3 regions of the Arthrobacter sp. BGA-UO-ETr-C19 genome follow, and region 3 is predicted to be linked to each of the others. Evidence: riboswitches for the same ligand, from Rfam matches in the RefSeq annotation. Region 3 holds a riboswitch; each other region holds the start of a gene.

Region 1 (4,876 bases), on a different contig from region 3:
TAACCGTCAGCGGAGAGGACGGCCGAACGCCCGCTTCGCTGCCGTTCCGCGTTGAAGGCACCGGGCAGGTCCGCGGTGGGCACCTCGTCATTGACGCCAGCGCGTCCTCCCAGTTCGTCTCAGCCCTGCTGCTGGTGGGGGCACGGTTCACGGACGGCCTGCATCTGGAGCACTCCAGCCCAGAATCCGCCGGCAGCACAGTACCGAGTCTGGACCACATCAACATGACCGTTGCCGTGCTCCGCGGGGCGGGCGTGGTGGTGGATGACTCCACGCCCAACCACTGGATTGTCAGCCCCGGTCCGATCCGCGCGTTCGACCAGCGCATCGAACAGGACCTCTCCAACGCCGGTCCGTTCCTGGCCGCTGCCCTGGCGTCAGGCGGCACGGTGCGGATTCCGGACTGGCCCGAGCACACCACGCAGGTGGGTGACATGTGGCGCAGCATCCTCAGCGACATGGGTGCTGCCGTGACCCTGCAGGACGGCACCCTGACGGTGACCGGGGGCAGTGAAATCAAAGGCGCGGACTTCGCCGAAACCAGCGAACTGGCACCCACCGTCGCGGCGCTGTGCGCGCTGGCCTCCGGCCCTTCACGGCTGAGCGGCATTGCCCATCTCCGGGGACACGAGACAGACCGGCTCGCCGCGCTGGTCACCGAGATCAACCGCCTCGGCGGCGATGCCGAGGAAACCTCCGACGGCCTCATCATCCGGCCAGCGGAACTGCACGCCGGCGTCGTGCACAGCTACGCCGACCACCGGATGGCCACCGCCGGTGCCATCCTTGGGCTGGCCGTCAGGGGTGTGGAAGTGCAGGACATCGCAACGACGTCCAAGACCATGCCGGACTTCCCCCAGCTGTGGGCGGACATGCTCGGCCAGCGGATCGGCGCAGTGGCAAACACCGCAGGGACCACCGGTGGCACGCAGCACTGATTCCTGGGACGAATCCGACGTCCGGATCCGGCCGAACAAAAAAGGTTCCCGCCCCCGGACGAAGGACCGCCCCAGCCATGAGGATGCCGTCACGGGGCGGATCATCACTGTTGACCGGGGCCGTTACACGGCCGTCGTGGGCGAGGACTCCGGCCACGAGCGGACTGTCATCGCCGCCCGCGCCCGGGAACTGCGCCGCTCCCCCGTAGTGGCCGGCGACTTCGTGTCGCTCGTGGGCGACGTCTCCGGCGCACCGGACACCCTCGCCCGGCTCGTGAAAATCCAGGACCGCAAGACCCTGCTGCGCCGCAGCGCCGACGACACCGACCCGGTGGAACGCGCTGTTGTTGCCAACGCGGACCAGCTGGTGGTGGTGGTCGCTGCCGCCAACCCGGAACCCCGCACCGGCTTCATCGACCGGGCGCTCGTGGCAGCCTACGACGCCGGGATCGAGCCGCTGCTGCTGGTCACCAAGGCGGACGTCAAGGACCCCACCGAGCTGCTGGACAACTACCGCCACCTCGACTTTCCGGTCATCATCAGCCGCACGGCTGACTCGGAAGCCTCCGGCATCGACGCACGGTCCGACGACGGCCTCTCCGCCCGGCTCGACGTTGCCGCGGTGTCCGAACTCCGCGCCCATCTGGACGGCAAGGTGACCGTGATGCTGGGCCATTCCGGCGTCGGAAAATCCACCATGGTCAATGCGCTGACGGGCGCCGAACGTGCCACCGGCGGCGTCAACGCCGTGACGGGCCGCGGACGGCACACGTCGTCGTCGGCCCTCGCGCTCAGGCTCGCTGACGCCCCGGCCGGGAGCTGGATCATCGACACGCCGGGCATCCGCTCGTTCGGGCTGGCCCACGTCGACCCGGACCGCATCCTGCACTCCTTCCCCGACCTTGAGCCGGGCACCGAGGCCTGCGAACGCGGCTGCAAGCACGACGCCACCGCCGTCAACTGCGGCGTGGACGCATGGGTCGCGGCCGGTCATGCCGGTCCCACCGGGGCAGCCAGGCTCGCGTCCCTGCGCCGCCTGCTGGGCACCGACCCGCGCCTGGAGGCCCAGGAAACCAAGGAACTCGGCAGCGTCGGCTAGCCTTCCCCGGCGCAGCCCGGCCGCCGCCTCCCCGCCCCACCGGGCCTTTGAGGGTAGTTTGGAACCATGACCCAACCCGCTTCAACCTACAACGATGACCTGCGTCTGGCCCATGTGCTGGCCGATTCCGTGGACGACCAGACCATGAGCCGGTTCAAGGCGCTGGACCTCAAGATCGAGACGAAGCCAGATCTGACGCCGGTCACCGATGCGGACAAGGCCGCCGAGGAGTCCATCCGCGGCCAGCTGTCCCGCTCCCGTCCCCGCGACGCCGTGCTCGGTGAGGAGTTCGGAAGTTCCGGCCACGGTTCCCGCCGCTGGATCATCGACCCCATCGACGGCACCAAGAACTTTGTCCGCGGGGTGCCGGTTTGGGCCACGCTGATCGCCCTCGTCGACGAGGGCGAACCCGTCGTGGGCGTGGTCAGTGCCCCCGCGCTCGGCAAGCGCTGGTGGGCGGCCAGAGGCGCGGGCGCCTACTCGGGCCGTTCCCTCGCCGCTGCCACGAGGCTCAAGGTATCCAACGTGTCCAGCCTCGCCGACGCCTCGCTGTCCTACTCCAGCCTCGGCGGGTGGAAGGACCGCGGCAACCTCGATGAATTCCTCCAGCTCACCGAGGACGTGTGGCGCACCCGCGCCTTCGGCGATTTCTGGTCCTACTGCATGGTGGCAGAAGGCGCCGTTGACATCGCCTGCGAACCGGAACTGAACCTCTATGACATGGCGGCACTCGTGCCGATCGTGACGGAGGCAGGCGGCCGTTTCACGTCCCTCGAAGGAACCGACGGCCCGTTCGGTGGCAACGCGCTGGCAACCAACTCGATCCTGCACTCGGAAGTCCTCAAGCGCCTGAACCCCCAGCTGGACGATTTGCTCTAGTTCCCCCGTCCCCAGCCCCTGCGCCTTAGCGCTGAATATTACGACGGCGGGCGCCCCCTTTTGGCGGCGTCCGCCGTCGTTTATTCGACCGAAGGCCCGATATCCGGGCTGCGTAATAATCCGCTTAACATTCCGGACTGGCTTTTTCATCGCCCCTCCGGATGTCCTAGTCTCGTTACAGGTCACGAGTGCCAGCGCTAAACCCCGGTTAGCTGGCCGGCAACCCTCCATTCGCGGTGGGGTGCCCCGGGTGACGACCAGGCCGATCCGGAACGGACCCGGCAAGCGCGGATCCCCGTCACACGGGGTCCTTTCTCAGTGAGGTCCCATGACGACTGCAATCATTTCTTCCACCACCGACGCTGGCGTGCTGGACGGCCGATTTGCCGCCGCCGGCCGTCCCCTGGCCGCCGTCACCGGCGCAGAAATCCAGGCTCCGCTGATCCAGGGCGGCCACGTCCGCTACGCCAACCTCGATTACGGCGCCTCCGCGCCTGCACTGTCGGTTGTTTCTGCGTACCTCAACGAGATCCTGCCCTACTACGCGAGCGTGCACCGCGGCGCCGGCTATGCCTCGCAGATCAGCACCTCCGTGTACGAGAACTCGCGGAGCATCGTGCGGGAGTTCGTGGGCGGCCGCGCCGATGACGCCGTCATCTTCACCCGCAACACCACCGACTCCCTCAACCTGCTGGCCGGTTGCCTGCCGGTGGAGGACCACCACCACACCGGTGAAGTCCTGTACCTGGACATCGAGCACCACGCCAACCTGCTGCCGTGGCAGGGCGTACCGCACCGCAGCGTGGTGGCCTCGGAAACGCTCGAAGCCACCATCAGCAGCCTGCGCACCGAACTCGAGCACGGCGACGTCAGCCTCCTTGCCGTGACCGGCGCCTCCAACGTCACCGGCGAAATCCTTCCCATCCGGCGTCTCGCTGCGCTGGCCCATGAATACGGCGCCCGGATCGTGGTGGACGCCGCCCAGCTCGCGCCGCACCGCCGCGTCAACATCGCCGCGGACGACGTCGACTACCTCGCCTTCTCCGGCCACAAGCTCTACGCCCCCTTCGGGGCCGGCGTCCTGATCGGCCGCCCGGACTGGCTCGACGCCGGCACCCCCCACCTCGCCGGCGGCGGCGCCGTGAGCGAGGCCAGGCTCGACGGCGTCAGCTGGGCCATCGGACCCGCCCGCCACGAGGGCGGCTCACCCAACGTCCTCGGAGCTGCCACCCTGGCCCGGGCCACCCAGGTCATCGCTGCCCTTGATCCGCAGCACTGGCACGCCCACGAAGCCGCCATCCGGTCCTTCCTCGTCGAGGGGCTGCGCAGGATCGACGGCGTCACCGTCCACCAGATCTTCGCGGACAGCGACCCGGACGACGCCATTGGCGTGGTCAACTTCTCCGTGGAGGGTTACGACGCCGGCCTGGTGGCCGCCTACCTGTCGGCCGAACACGGCGTGGGCCTGCGCGACGGACGCTTCTGCGCGCACCCGCTGCTGAAGCGCCTCGGTCTGCCGTCCGGTTCCCTGCGCGCCAGCTTCGGCGTGGGGTCCCGGCTCGAGGACGCCCAGCGGCTGCTCGCCGGCATCGAAGAGCTCCGCCGCTCCGGCCTCGGCTGGGATTACGTGGTGGATGCCGGGCGCTGGGTTCCGGCGAACGACACCCGCACCTACCCCGAGTGGGCACCCAACACGCCCGGCACCGCCGGTGCCGCACCCTGCGCCCAGGATTAATTGCCGCGCTGAATTAAGACGCCGCCCCCGGCCTGCGACGCCACCGGTCCCCGTACGGTAAATTCGAAAGGTAATTTTCGACGTCGGGCTAAGGAGACTGTGCGTGGCACGGGGCGGTCCCAAACTTCATCACGGGCGGCGGCAGGAGCTTGGGCAGAGCTTCCAGGACGGCGGCGAGCACTACCACCGCGTCCGTCCCGGCTACCCTGGTGATTCCGCGGACTG
Region 2 (4,876 bases), on a different contig from region 3:
CACCAGGCGCCGGACATTGGCCGCCGAGACGCGCTGGCCGTCCACTGCCTTGGCCGACTGCACAGCCGGCGAAAACGGGCTGAGGTTCCCGCCGCCGTCGTACCTGGCAGTGGCCTCAAGCGACAGCGCCAGCGCGGTGTCCGCCAGATCCGCAAGTCGCCGGATGCGGCGGAGCTCCAGCGCGCCGGCGCCGATCGAATAGGAGTTGGCGCTGACCAGCGCCAGGGCCTCGCCCGGCGCCAGGACCAGCGGTTCCAGCCCGGCGGCGGTGAGCGCCTCGGCGCCGTCCTGCAGGCCGCCGTCGGGAGCAAGCGCCTGTCCCTCACCGATGGCGACGGCGGCAACCGCCGCCAGCTGGGTGAGGTCCGACGAGCCGACGGACCCGTCGCGCGGAACGGCCGGCACCACGCCCCTGTTGAGCAGTTCGGCGTAGAAGCGGGCGGTCTCCGGACGCACCCCCGAGCCACCACGGGTGAACCCGATGAGCCTTGCCAGGATGAGGGCGCGGACTTCATCCCGGTCCAGCAGCGCGCCGACGCCGCTGTGGTGGTAGCGCACCACCTGCAGCTGGAAGTCGAGGATGGATTCCTGCTCCACGGCGGTGTCGCGGCCGGAGCCGAGCAGGGTGTTCAGGCCGTAGACGCGGCGGCCGGAATCGATGGCCGCCTGCACCACCTCGCGGGACAGGCCCACGAGCTCGAGGGCTTCGGCACTGAGGACCACCTCCACCGCGGGATCGGCCGCCACTTCGGCAACGTCGTCAGCTCGGATGTGGGCGGTACCGATCAGGAACGTGCCGCGCCGGACGCCCGGCAACAGCCCGTCGTACCCCCTGGCCCCTGCCATGGCGCTAGAAGTCCAGCAGGTTCCGGCGGAAGCCGCCGTCGCCGTAACTCGTCCGCAGCAGTCCCCGCCTCCGAAGCACCGGCGCCAGCCTGTCCAGCACGCCGTGAATGGTGGCCGGATCCACGAAGCCGGAGAAGAGGAACCCGTCGCCGCCCACCGCGGCCCCGGTCTCCTCGAGGTAGTCGGCGATTTCCTCCGCGGTGCCGATGATGCTGTCGCCGGCGCCGCCGCTGCGGGCCTGCAGGATCTGCCGCAGGGTGGACCCCGGCGGCGCGGCCTTGGAGAAGTGCTCCAGCGTGCCCTGGTTGCTGTTGGTGCTGAGCTCGGGGAGGGGCGCATCGAGGTCGAACTGCTTGAAGTCGATGACGGACAGATAGGAGATCGAGTTGAGCTGGCTGTCGATGTCCCGTTGCGTGAGTTCCCGGCGGGCAGCCCGCAGCTCCTCCGCCTCGGCCCTGGAACCGGTCACCGTGGGTTTGAGGACGAACAGCACCTTGACGTCGTCGGGGTTCCGGCCGGCCCCGGCGGCCTCGGCTCGGATGGAGTCCCGGTACGCCTTCATGCCGTCCGCACCGCGGGCCAAGGCAATGGCAACATCCGCGTTCGCGCCGGCGAAGGCCTTGCCCCGCGGGGATGCCCCGGCCTGCACCAGCACCGGCTCCTCCGGCAGCGGTGCCGTGTTCAGCGGTCCGCGGACCTTGAAGAACTCCCCGTCGTGGTGGATGGGCCGGACCTTGGTATGGTCCGCGAAGACGCCGGCCCGGGCGTCCTCCAGGATGGCGTCGGGTTCCCAGCTGCGCCAAAGCTTGCGCACGACGTCCACGAACTCCTCGGCCTTCTCGTAGCGGAGGTCGTGCTCGATCTGCTGGTCCAGCCCGTAGTTCTGCGCGGCAAGGTCGCTGCCGGAGGTCACCACGTTCCAGCCCAGCTGCCCGTTGGAGAAGTGCTGCAGCGTAGCCAGCAGCCGGGCCGCGGTGAACGGCGGATAGAAGGAGGCGCTGATAGTGGGCACAATGCCGAGATGCTCCGTGGCGGACAGCAGGTACGGCACCAGGGCCAGCGGATCGTGCTTGGGCGCAAAGGATGCCTGCGCCAGCGAAACCTGCGCGCTGCCGCCATACGTGTCCGGGACCGTGAGCGAATCCTCGATGATGAACAGGTCCAGCCCGGCCCGCTCGAACTCCCGGACCGCATGCTGGTAGGGGGCGGGCTTCTTCCAGTCATAGCCGATTCCGTAGCCGGGCGTCCCCCAGCCCTGAACCCCGAAGCCGTGGCCCACAAACCATCCAAAGTGCAGCATGGGAGTCACTGTATTCGCGGTCGAATCATTCACTGTGGCCTGGTTTCATCCGGCGTTACGGCGGTTCATCTCCCGTCATTATCCTCCCGGCCACAGGCTTTGTAACCGCAGCGCTTGGACTGCTGTCCCCACCCCGTTGCTTTGGATGCGTTACGGAACATGACGACGACGGCGGTGCGCACCGCCGTCGTCAGTGTTACGTTTTTCGGGAGTAATGAGTACCGGCATTAAGCCCTGACTGGCCGGTCGGCAACCCTCCTTCCACGGCGGGGTGCCTCAGGTGAATACTCGGCATATCGACCACTTCGAGCTGCAAGCGTGAGAAAAGGAGATCCGTCGTGTCAGACGCCCCCGCCGTTGCAACGCTGCCGTCCCAGCAGGATAAACCCGAGGAAAAGCTGTCCTACCGCCTGATCACGGGCCCGGACGACCGTGCGTTCTGTGAGCGCATCTCGGCTGCCTTGGCCGAGGGATACGTGCTGCACGGCAGCCCCGCCGCAACCTTCAACGGCACCAGCGTCATCGTGGCCCAGGCCCTTGTGCTGCCCGCCGCCATCGCCACCGCGGATGCCGCCGTCGCCACCGCCGTGGACCGGCTGGACTCCGATGACGACCTCAACGCAGAAGCCTACGAGGGCCACGCATGAGCTACGCCGGAGACCTCACCCCGCAGGACGCGTGGGCCAAGCTCGAGGAGGGCGCCGTCCTGGTGGATGTGCGCACCGAGGGCGAATGGGCGCACATCGGCATCCCGGACACCAAGGCCACGGAAAATGATCCTCTTTTCATCCAGTGGACCTTTCCCGGCGGCATTCCCAACCCCGACTTCGTCGAGCAGCTGAAGCAGCAGGCGCCTGAGGACACCGGGGTGGAGCTGGTGTTCCTGTGCCGCTCCGGCCAGCGCTCCATCGCCGCCGCCATCGCCGCCACACAGGCGGGTTTCACCGCCTACAACGTCCTCGAAGGCTTCGAGGGCGAGCCCGACCGCTACGGTGAGCGCACCGTTAACGGCTGGAAGAACCGCGGCCTGCCGACGAACCTGGGAAAGAACTAAGTTGACCTTTAATCACGACGCCGCCGGCTGGAGCCCCGATACCCAGGCCGTCCGCGGCGGGCTTGACCGTACCAATTTCCAAGAGACCACCGAGCCCGTCTTCCTGAACTCCGGGTTTGTTTACGAGTCAGCCGCTGCCGCCGAACGCGCCTTCACCGGCGAGGACGAACGCTTCGTCTACTCGCGCTACGGCAACCCGTCCGTGGCCACGTTCCAGGAACGTCTGCGGCTGCTGGAGGGCACGGAGGCGTGCTTTGCTACGGCGTCCGGCATGTCCGCCGTGTTCACCGCCCTGGGCGCCCTGCTCGCGGCCGGGGACCGCGTGGTCGCCAGCCGGTCCCTGTTCGGCTCCTGCTTCGTGATCCTCAACGAGATCCTGCCGCGCTGGGGCGTGGAGACCGTGTTCGTGGACGGGCCGGACCTCGAGCAGTGGCGTGCGGCCCTCTCGGTGCCCACCACGGCCGTCTTCTTCGAATCCCCGTCCAACCCCATGCAGGAGATCGTGGACATCGCCGCGGTCAGCGAACTCGCCCACGCCGCCGGCGCCAAGGTGGTGGCGGACAACGTCTTCGCCACCCCGCTGCTGCAGCGCTGCGGAGACCTCGGCGCGGACGTGGTCGTCTACTCCGGCACCAAGCACATCGACGGCCAGGGCCGGGTGATGGGCGGCGCCATCCTGGGCACCAAGGAATTCATCGACGGGCCGGTCAAGCAGCTCATGCGCCACACCGGCCCGGCACTCTCCGCGTTCAACGCCTGGGTGCTCACCAAGGGCCTGGAGACCATGGCGCTCCGCGTGAACCACTCCTCCGCCACGGCGCTCCGCCTGGCCGAATGGCTGGAGGCCCAGCCCGCCGTCAGCTGGGTGAAGTACCCGCTGCTGAAGTCCCACCCGCAGTTCGAGCTGGCGGCCAAGCAGATGAAGGCCGGCGGCACCGTCCTCACGCTGGAGCTTGCGACGACGGCAGGCCAGTCGGGCAAGGAAGCCGCCTTCGCGCTGCTGGACGCCCTGAGGATCATCGACATCTCCAACAACCTGGGCGACGCCAAGTCGCTGATCACCCATCCCGCCACCACGACGCACCGTGCCATGGGGCCGGAAGGACGCGCCGCGATCGGGCTCAGCGACGGAGTGGTGCGGCTGTCCGTGGGCCTGGAAGATGCGGATGACCTCATCGCGGACCTGGAGCAGGCGCTCAAGCAGATCTGACCCTTCCGGGCCCGGCTGTTCTTACGTCCAATGGCGGGCTGTGTACGTGCATTGCGCTGCACGTCCCTTCGTTTCGGGCGTCCTTGAGAACGGGACTGCGGCACGGTTTAGTGGGTGGACAGGCAGGGTTTACCCAGGGTTTACACGAATGGTCTTGTTAGGCTTCGTGCACACTGGTCAGACTCTAATAACACCGATGAACCGACCGAACCCCTGTCGGTTCAGCACGACACCCAGGACAGACGCAGCGATGCGTTCGGGGCCGCGGCCGCGACGACGCTGCGCGCAGCCTCCCTGACCGGAAGGAACGCCATGGCCGGAGTATTTGAAGTTTTCGTTGATGCAGAGTCCCAGTTCCGGTTCCGACTGAAGGCGCCCGATGGAACCGTGCTGGCGATCTCCGCACCGTTCAAGGACAAGCGTGCGGCCGCTGCTGCGATCGCCGACGTACGCGAATGCGCCGGGA
Region 3 (4,876 bases):
AGCCGGGCCGCGTCCTCGGGCGTCCCCACAGCGGTGGCGCCACAGTCGAGGGCGAGCTGGTGCTTGCCGGAATTGGGATCGATGGCGATCACGCTGCCGGCCCCGGCGAGGGAGGCGGCCATGACGGCGGAAAGGCCCACGGCCCCCAGCCCGAAAACGGCCACCGACTGGCCGGCCGTGACAGCGGCGGTGTTGAGCACAGCCCCCATGCCGGTGAGCACGGCGCAACCGAACATCGCCGCGACAGTGTCCGGGACGTCGTCGTCAATCACCACCACCGATTCCCGGGCCACCACGGCATGATCGGCGAAAGCCGAGACGCCCAGGTGGTGGTTGATCCGCTCCCCCGACGGCGTCCGCAGCAGCGCCTCGCCGTGGAGCAGGTCGCCCGAGCCGTTGACCTCGGCCGCCCGATGGCAGAGCGCGGGACGGCCGGACCGGCAGGCGCGGCAGTCCCCGCAGCTCGGCACGAAGACCAGCACCACGTGGTCCCCGGCCGACACGTCGGAGACGCCGTCGCCGACAGACACGACCCGCCCCACCGCCTCGTGGCCCAGCGCCATGGGCAGGGGCCGGACCCGCGAACCGTCCACCACGGAAAGGTCCGAATGGCACAGGCTGGAGTAGGTGATGGCAACGCCGAGCTCGCCGGCACGCGGCTCCGGCCGGTCCAGCTCCTGCACCACCAGGGGCCGCGCGTCCGTGTAGCTGCGCTTCTGCGCTGCAGTACTGGTGCCGGGGACGGTGGAGTAGAGGACTGCTGCTTTCATGGAATTCCTTGGTTTCGGTGAACGGGCAACTGCCCGGGCCCCGCAGGCGTGGAGGGTCCGGGCAGCTGCTGTTTGCTCGTCGGGCTCGAGGCTAAAGCCGGGCTTACTTCTTGCCGGCCGCGAGCAGGTCGGCAGTGCCCTGGGCGTCGGCCGCGTCCACGTCATGGAGCGAAATGCCGCGGGTTTCCTTCAGGAAGAACACCGCAACGGCGGTGATGACGCAGGCGATCAGCAGGTAGATGGCCACCGGAACGGAGGACTTGTAGGTGCCCAGGAGTGACGCGGCGATGATCGGGGCCAGTGAACCGGCGACGATGGAGGTCACCTGGTAGCCCAGCGAGACGCCGGAGTAGCGCATTCTGGTGGGGAACATTTCCGCCATGATGGCGGGCTGGCCGGCATACATGAGTGCGTGGAACAGCAGGCCGATCATGATGGCCGCCAGGATGATGACGTCGTTCTTGGTGTCCATCATCGGGAAGGCGAAGAAGCCCCACGTGGCGCCCAGGATGGCACCGGCCATGTAGACGGGCCTGCGGCCGAAGCGGTCCGACAGCTTGCCCACCAGCGGCACAGCGGCGAAGTGCACAGCGTGGGCAACCAGCAGCAGCAGCAGGATCCGCGTCGTGTCGGCCTGCACCACGGTCTTGAGGTACGTAATGGAGAACGTGACCACGAGGTAGTACAGGATGTTCTCGGCGAAGCGCAGGCCCATCGCGGTGAAAACGCCGCGCGGGTAGCGCTTGAAGACCTCGGCAACGCCGTAGCCCTTGTGCCCGGCCTCGACCTCTTTGCGGGCCTCAAGGAAGATCGGGGCATCGTTGACCTTGGTGCGGATGTAGTAACCGATCAGGACGATCACCGCCGAGAGCCAGAACGCCACGCGCCAGCCCCAGCCCAGGAACGCTTCCTGGGTCAGCGTGGACGACAGGATGAACAGCACGGCCGTGGCGAGAAGGTTGCCCATGGGCACGGCGGACTGCGGCCAGCTGGCCCAGAAACCACGGGACTTGCTGGGGCTGTGCTCTGCCACGAGAAGGACCGCGCCGCCCCATTCACCGCCGACCGCAAAGCCCTGGGCAAACCGCAGGAAGACCAGGAGCGCGGGCGCCCAGTAGCCGATCTGCTGGAACGTCGGCAGGCAGCCCATGAGGAAGGTGGAGACACCCACCAGGATGATGCTCAGCTGCAGCAGCTGCTTGCGGCCGAACTTGTCGCCGAAGTGGCCGAAGACGATGCCGCCGATCGGGCGCGCAACGAAGCCTACGGCGTACGTGAGGAAGGCGGCGATGATGCCGTCCAGCTCCGTGCCGGCGTTGGGGAAGAAGGTCTTGCCGAAGACCAGGGTGGCAGCCGAGGCGTAGAGGAAAAACTCGTACCACTCCACGACGGTGCCGGCCATGGATGCCGTGACTACTTTTTTGAGGCCTGTGGCCTTGATATCGGTTTCCTCTGCACGCCTTGCGGCGGAGCTTTCCGTACTCATTGCGAACTCCTTCGGCGTCTTCCTCGACACCACTGGGACCAGTCGATTGGCGAACGGTGTGATGCGCACCACGAACGCCGGATTCAACGAGTATGGTCTGCCAATGAAGCAAGCTCAACGCCAAATAGTGCAGGGCGCATCTGCATAAATGCACATACGCGGCATCGGCATTGCCACGATACGGACGGCTCCGGCCGCATGGACCGGCCCTGGAGTCAGTTAAGGAGGTGTGCCCTGAGCTGGGTGTTCAGCTGGCCGATCTCCGTGAGGAATCCGTCGTGGCCGATCGGCGAATCGATCATATGGACATCCACGTTCCCGGGCAGGGCCTCGGCGAGTTCCACCGACTGGGCAGGAAAGTACAGCCGGTCCGTCTCTACCGCGGCGACGAAGAAGTCCGCGGAGGCCCGCGCCAGGGCTTCCTTGAGCGTCCCCCGCCCCCGGCTGACGTCATGGCTCATGAGTGCTTCCGTCAGGGCGATGTAGCTGTTGGCGTCGAAGCGCCGGACCAGCTTGTTGCCCTGGTGGTCGAGGTAGCTCTCCACCTGGTACCGGCCGCGGCCCGCCAGTGCACCGGCCTGCAGCGGCTCTTCAGCGGCCTGGGCGTTCCTGCCGAACCGGAAATCGAGTTCGTAGGCAGAGCGGTAGGTGATGTGCGCAATCCGCCGGGCGAGCGCCAGCCCCTCAGTAGGTTCCGGCCCGCCGTAGTAGTCGCCGCCGTTGAAGTGGCGGTCCTGCCGGATGGCAAGAGTCTGCGCCTGGGCGAAGGCGATTTGTTCAGCCGTGCTCTTGGCACCGACGGAGATGACACCGCAGCGGCGCACCCGCTCCGGGAAAGTCACTGCCCATTCGAGGGCGCGGGCCCCACCCATGGATCCGCCCACCACGGCGTGCCAGCTGCTGATGCCGAGCCGGTCGGCCAGCCTCGCCTCGGCGATGGTGGAGTCCCTGAGTGTCACCAGCGGAAAGCGCGAACCCCAGGGCTTGCCGTCCGGCGCGGTCGACGACGGCCCGGTGGACCCGTAACAGCCGCCCAGGATGTTGATGGAAATGACAAAGAACCTGTCAGTGTCCGCCGGCGCACCGGGGCCGGCGAGCTGTTCCCACCAGCCCTCCTCGTCACCGGCACCCCGCGTCACGTGCGTGCTGCCGGTGAGGGCATGCTGAACGAGGATGGCGTTCGAGCCGTCCTCGTTGAGCGTTCCCCAGGATTCGTACGCCAGTGTGACGTCCGGCAGGAAGCCTCCGGCTTCGAGTTCCAGGCTGCCAATGTTGACGTACCGGACTGTGCCATCCGGGTTTGTGCCGTCCTGGTTTGCGCCGCCGGGAACGGTGCCGTTCAAAGCCGTTCGGTGCGAACCCTCGGCGGCGGAAACGTCGGTGCTGCTGACAGAAATCGTCATAGGTAAACCTCTTCTACGCGCTTGCCCGCCGGCAGCTGTCCGGCAGGCCAGGTCTTCACCCGGGGCACCCCACCGCGGAAGGAGGGTTGCCGGCCAGCAAGCCGGGGCTGTCGCTGGCACTCATGACCTGTTGCCCAGTTTACGAAACAGGCGGACATCTGCGCTAAGAATGTGACGGCTGTGTGACTCCCGGCCCGTTACCGGGCCGGGAGTTCCACCCGGGGCACCTGAAATCAGGCGCCTTTCGCGGCACGGAATCCGGCGTCGAGGTCGGCCAGGATGTCGTCGATGTGCTCCAGGCCCACGGACAGCCGGACCAGGCCCGGGGCAACCCCGGCCACGCTCTGCTGCTCCGGACTCAGCTGGCTGTGCGTGGTCGACGCCGGGTGGATGACGAGGGAGCGAACGTCACCAATGTTCGCCACGTGGGAGTGCAGTTCCAGGGCATCCACGAAGCGCTTGCCTGCCTCGGCGCCGCCGGCCACCGTAAAGGCCACCACGGCGCCGGTGCCCTTGGGCCCGTACTTCAGGCCCCGCTCGTACCAGGGGCTGGACGGCAGCCCGGCGTAGGCTACGGACTCCACGTCATGGCGGGCTTCCAGCCATCCGGCCACCGCCACCGCATTGGCAACGTGGCGCTCCACGCGCAGGCTCAGCGTTTCCAGGCCCTGCGCAATGAGGAAGGCATTGAACGGGGACACCGCGGAACCCAGGTCGCGGAGCAGCTGGACCCGCGCCTTGAGGATGTAGGACAGATTGGCCCCCAGTGCGCCGCCTGCCCCGAGGTCGCGGGCGTAGACCAGTCCGTTGTACGTGGGGTCCGGCGTGTTGAAGCCCGGGAAGCGTTCCGGGTCCTTGCCGAAGTCGAAGTTGCCGGAATCCACGATGACACCGGCGATCGCGGCCCCGTGTCCGCCCAGGTATTTGGTGGCAGAGTGCACCACGACGTCTGCGCCCCACTCGAGCGGCCTGATGAGGTAGGGCGTGGACAGGGTGTTGTCCACGACCAGCGGCACACCGGCGTCGTGGGCTGTCCGGGCAACGCCTTCGATGTCCAGGACGTCCTGCCGCGGGTTGGACACCACCTCGGCAAAGAAGAGCTTGGTGTTGGGCTGCACGGCGTCGCGCCACTGCTCCAGGTTGTCCGGGTCTGCCACGAAGGTCACGGACACGCCGAACTTCTTCAAGGTATGTGCCAGCAGGTTGTAGGTGCCGCC

What was found. Region 3 has a riboswitch for S-adenosylmethionine ahead of metX (homoserine O-acetyltransferase MetX). Riboswitches for the same ligand answer to the same signal wherever they lie in the genome.
Region 1: it holds a riboswitch for S-adenosylmethionine, as region 3 does, so the genes downstream of both, AC57BR_RS23400 (aminotransferase class V-fold PLP-dependent enzyme) here and metX (homoserine O-acetyltransferase MetX) in region 3, are expected to answer to the same signal.
Region 2: it holds a riboswitch for S-adenosylmethionine, as region 3 does, so the genes downstream of both, AC57BR_RS16450 (DUF1737 domain-containing protein) here and metX (homoserine O-acetyltransferase MetX) in region 3, are expected to answer to the same signal.

What each region holds. Positions count from the first base shown of each region.
Region 1 covers NZ_JCAQPC010000024.1:971,250-976,125, reverse strand. Annotated here, with positions in the region: gene aroA (3-phosphoshikimate 1-carboxyvinyltransferase) at 1-938, shown strand, start outside; gene rsgA (ribosome small subunit-dependent GTPase A) at 922-2,037, shown strand; gene hisN (histidinol-phosphatase) at 2,104-2,916, shown strand; SAM riboswitch class IV at 3,097-3,210, shown strand; gene AC57BR_RS23400 (aminotransferase class V-fold PLP-dependent enzyme) at 3,245-4,651, shown strand; gene AC57BR_RS23395 (class I SAM-dependent methyltransferase) at 4,755-4,876, shown strand, end outside.
Region 2 covers NZ_JCAQPC010000023.1:55,516-60,391, reverse strand. Annotated here, with positions in the region: gene AC57BR_RS16460 (aromatic amino acid ammonia-lyase) at 1-846, opposite strand, end outside; gene AC57BR_RS16455 (NtaA/DmoA family FMN-dependent monooxygenase) at 851-2,146, opposite strand; SAM riboswitch class IV at 2,357-2,471, shown strand; gene AC57BR_RS16450 (DUF1737 domain-containing protein) at 2,485-2,793, shown strand; gene AC57BR_RS16445 (rhodanese-like domain-containing protein) at 2,790-3,200, shown strand; gene AC57BR_RS16440 (O-succinylhomoserine sulfhydrylase) at 3,202-4,410, shown strand; gene AC57BR_RS16435 (YegP family protein) at 4,723-4,876, shown strand, end outside.
Region 3 covers NZ_JCAQPC010000012.1:4,327-9,202, forward strand. Annotated here, with positions in the region: gene AC57BR_RS05720 (alcohol dehydrogenase catalytic domain-containing protein) at 1-770, opposite strand, end outside; gene AC57BR_RS05725 (MFS transporter) at 874-2,256, opposite strand; gene metX (homoserine O-acetyltransferase MetX) at 2,472-3,659, opposite strand; SAM riboswitch class IV at 3,672-3,787, opposite strand; gene AC57BR_RS05735 (bifunctional o-acetylhomoserine/o-acetylserine sulfhydrylase) at 3,893-4,876, opposite strand, start outside.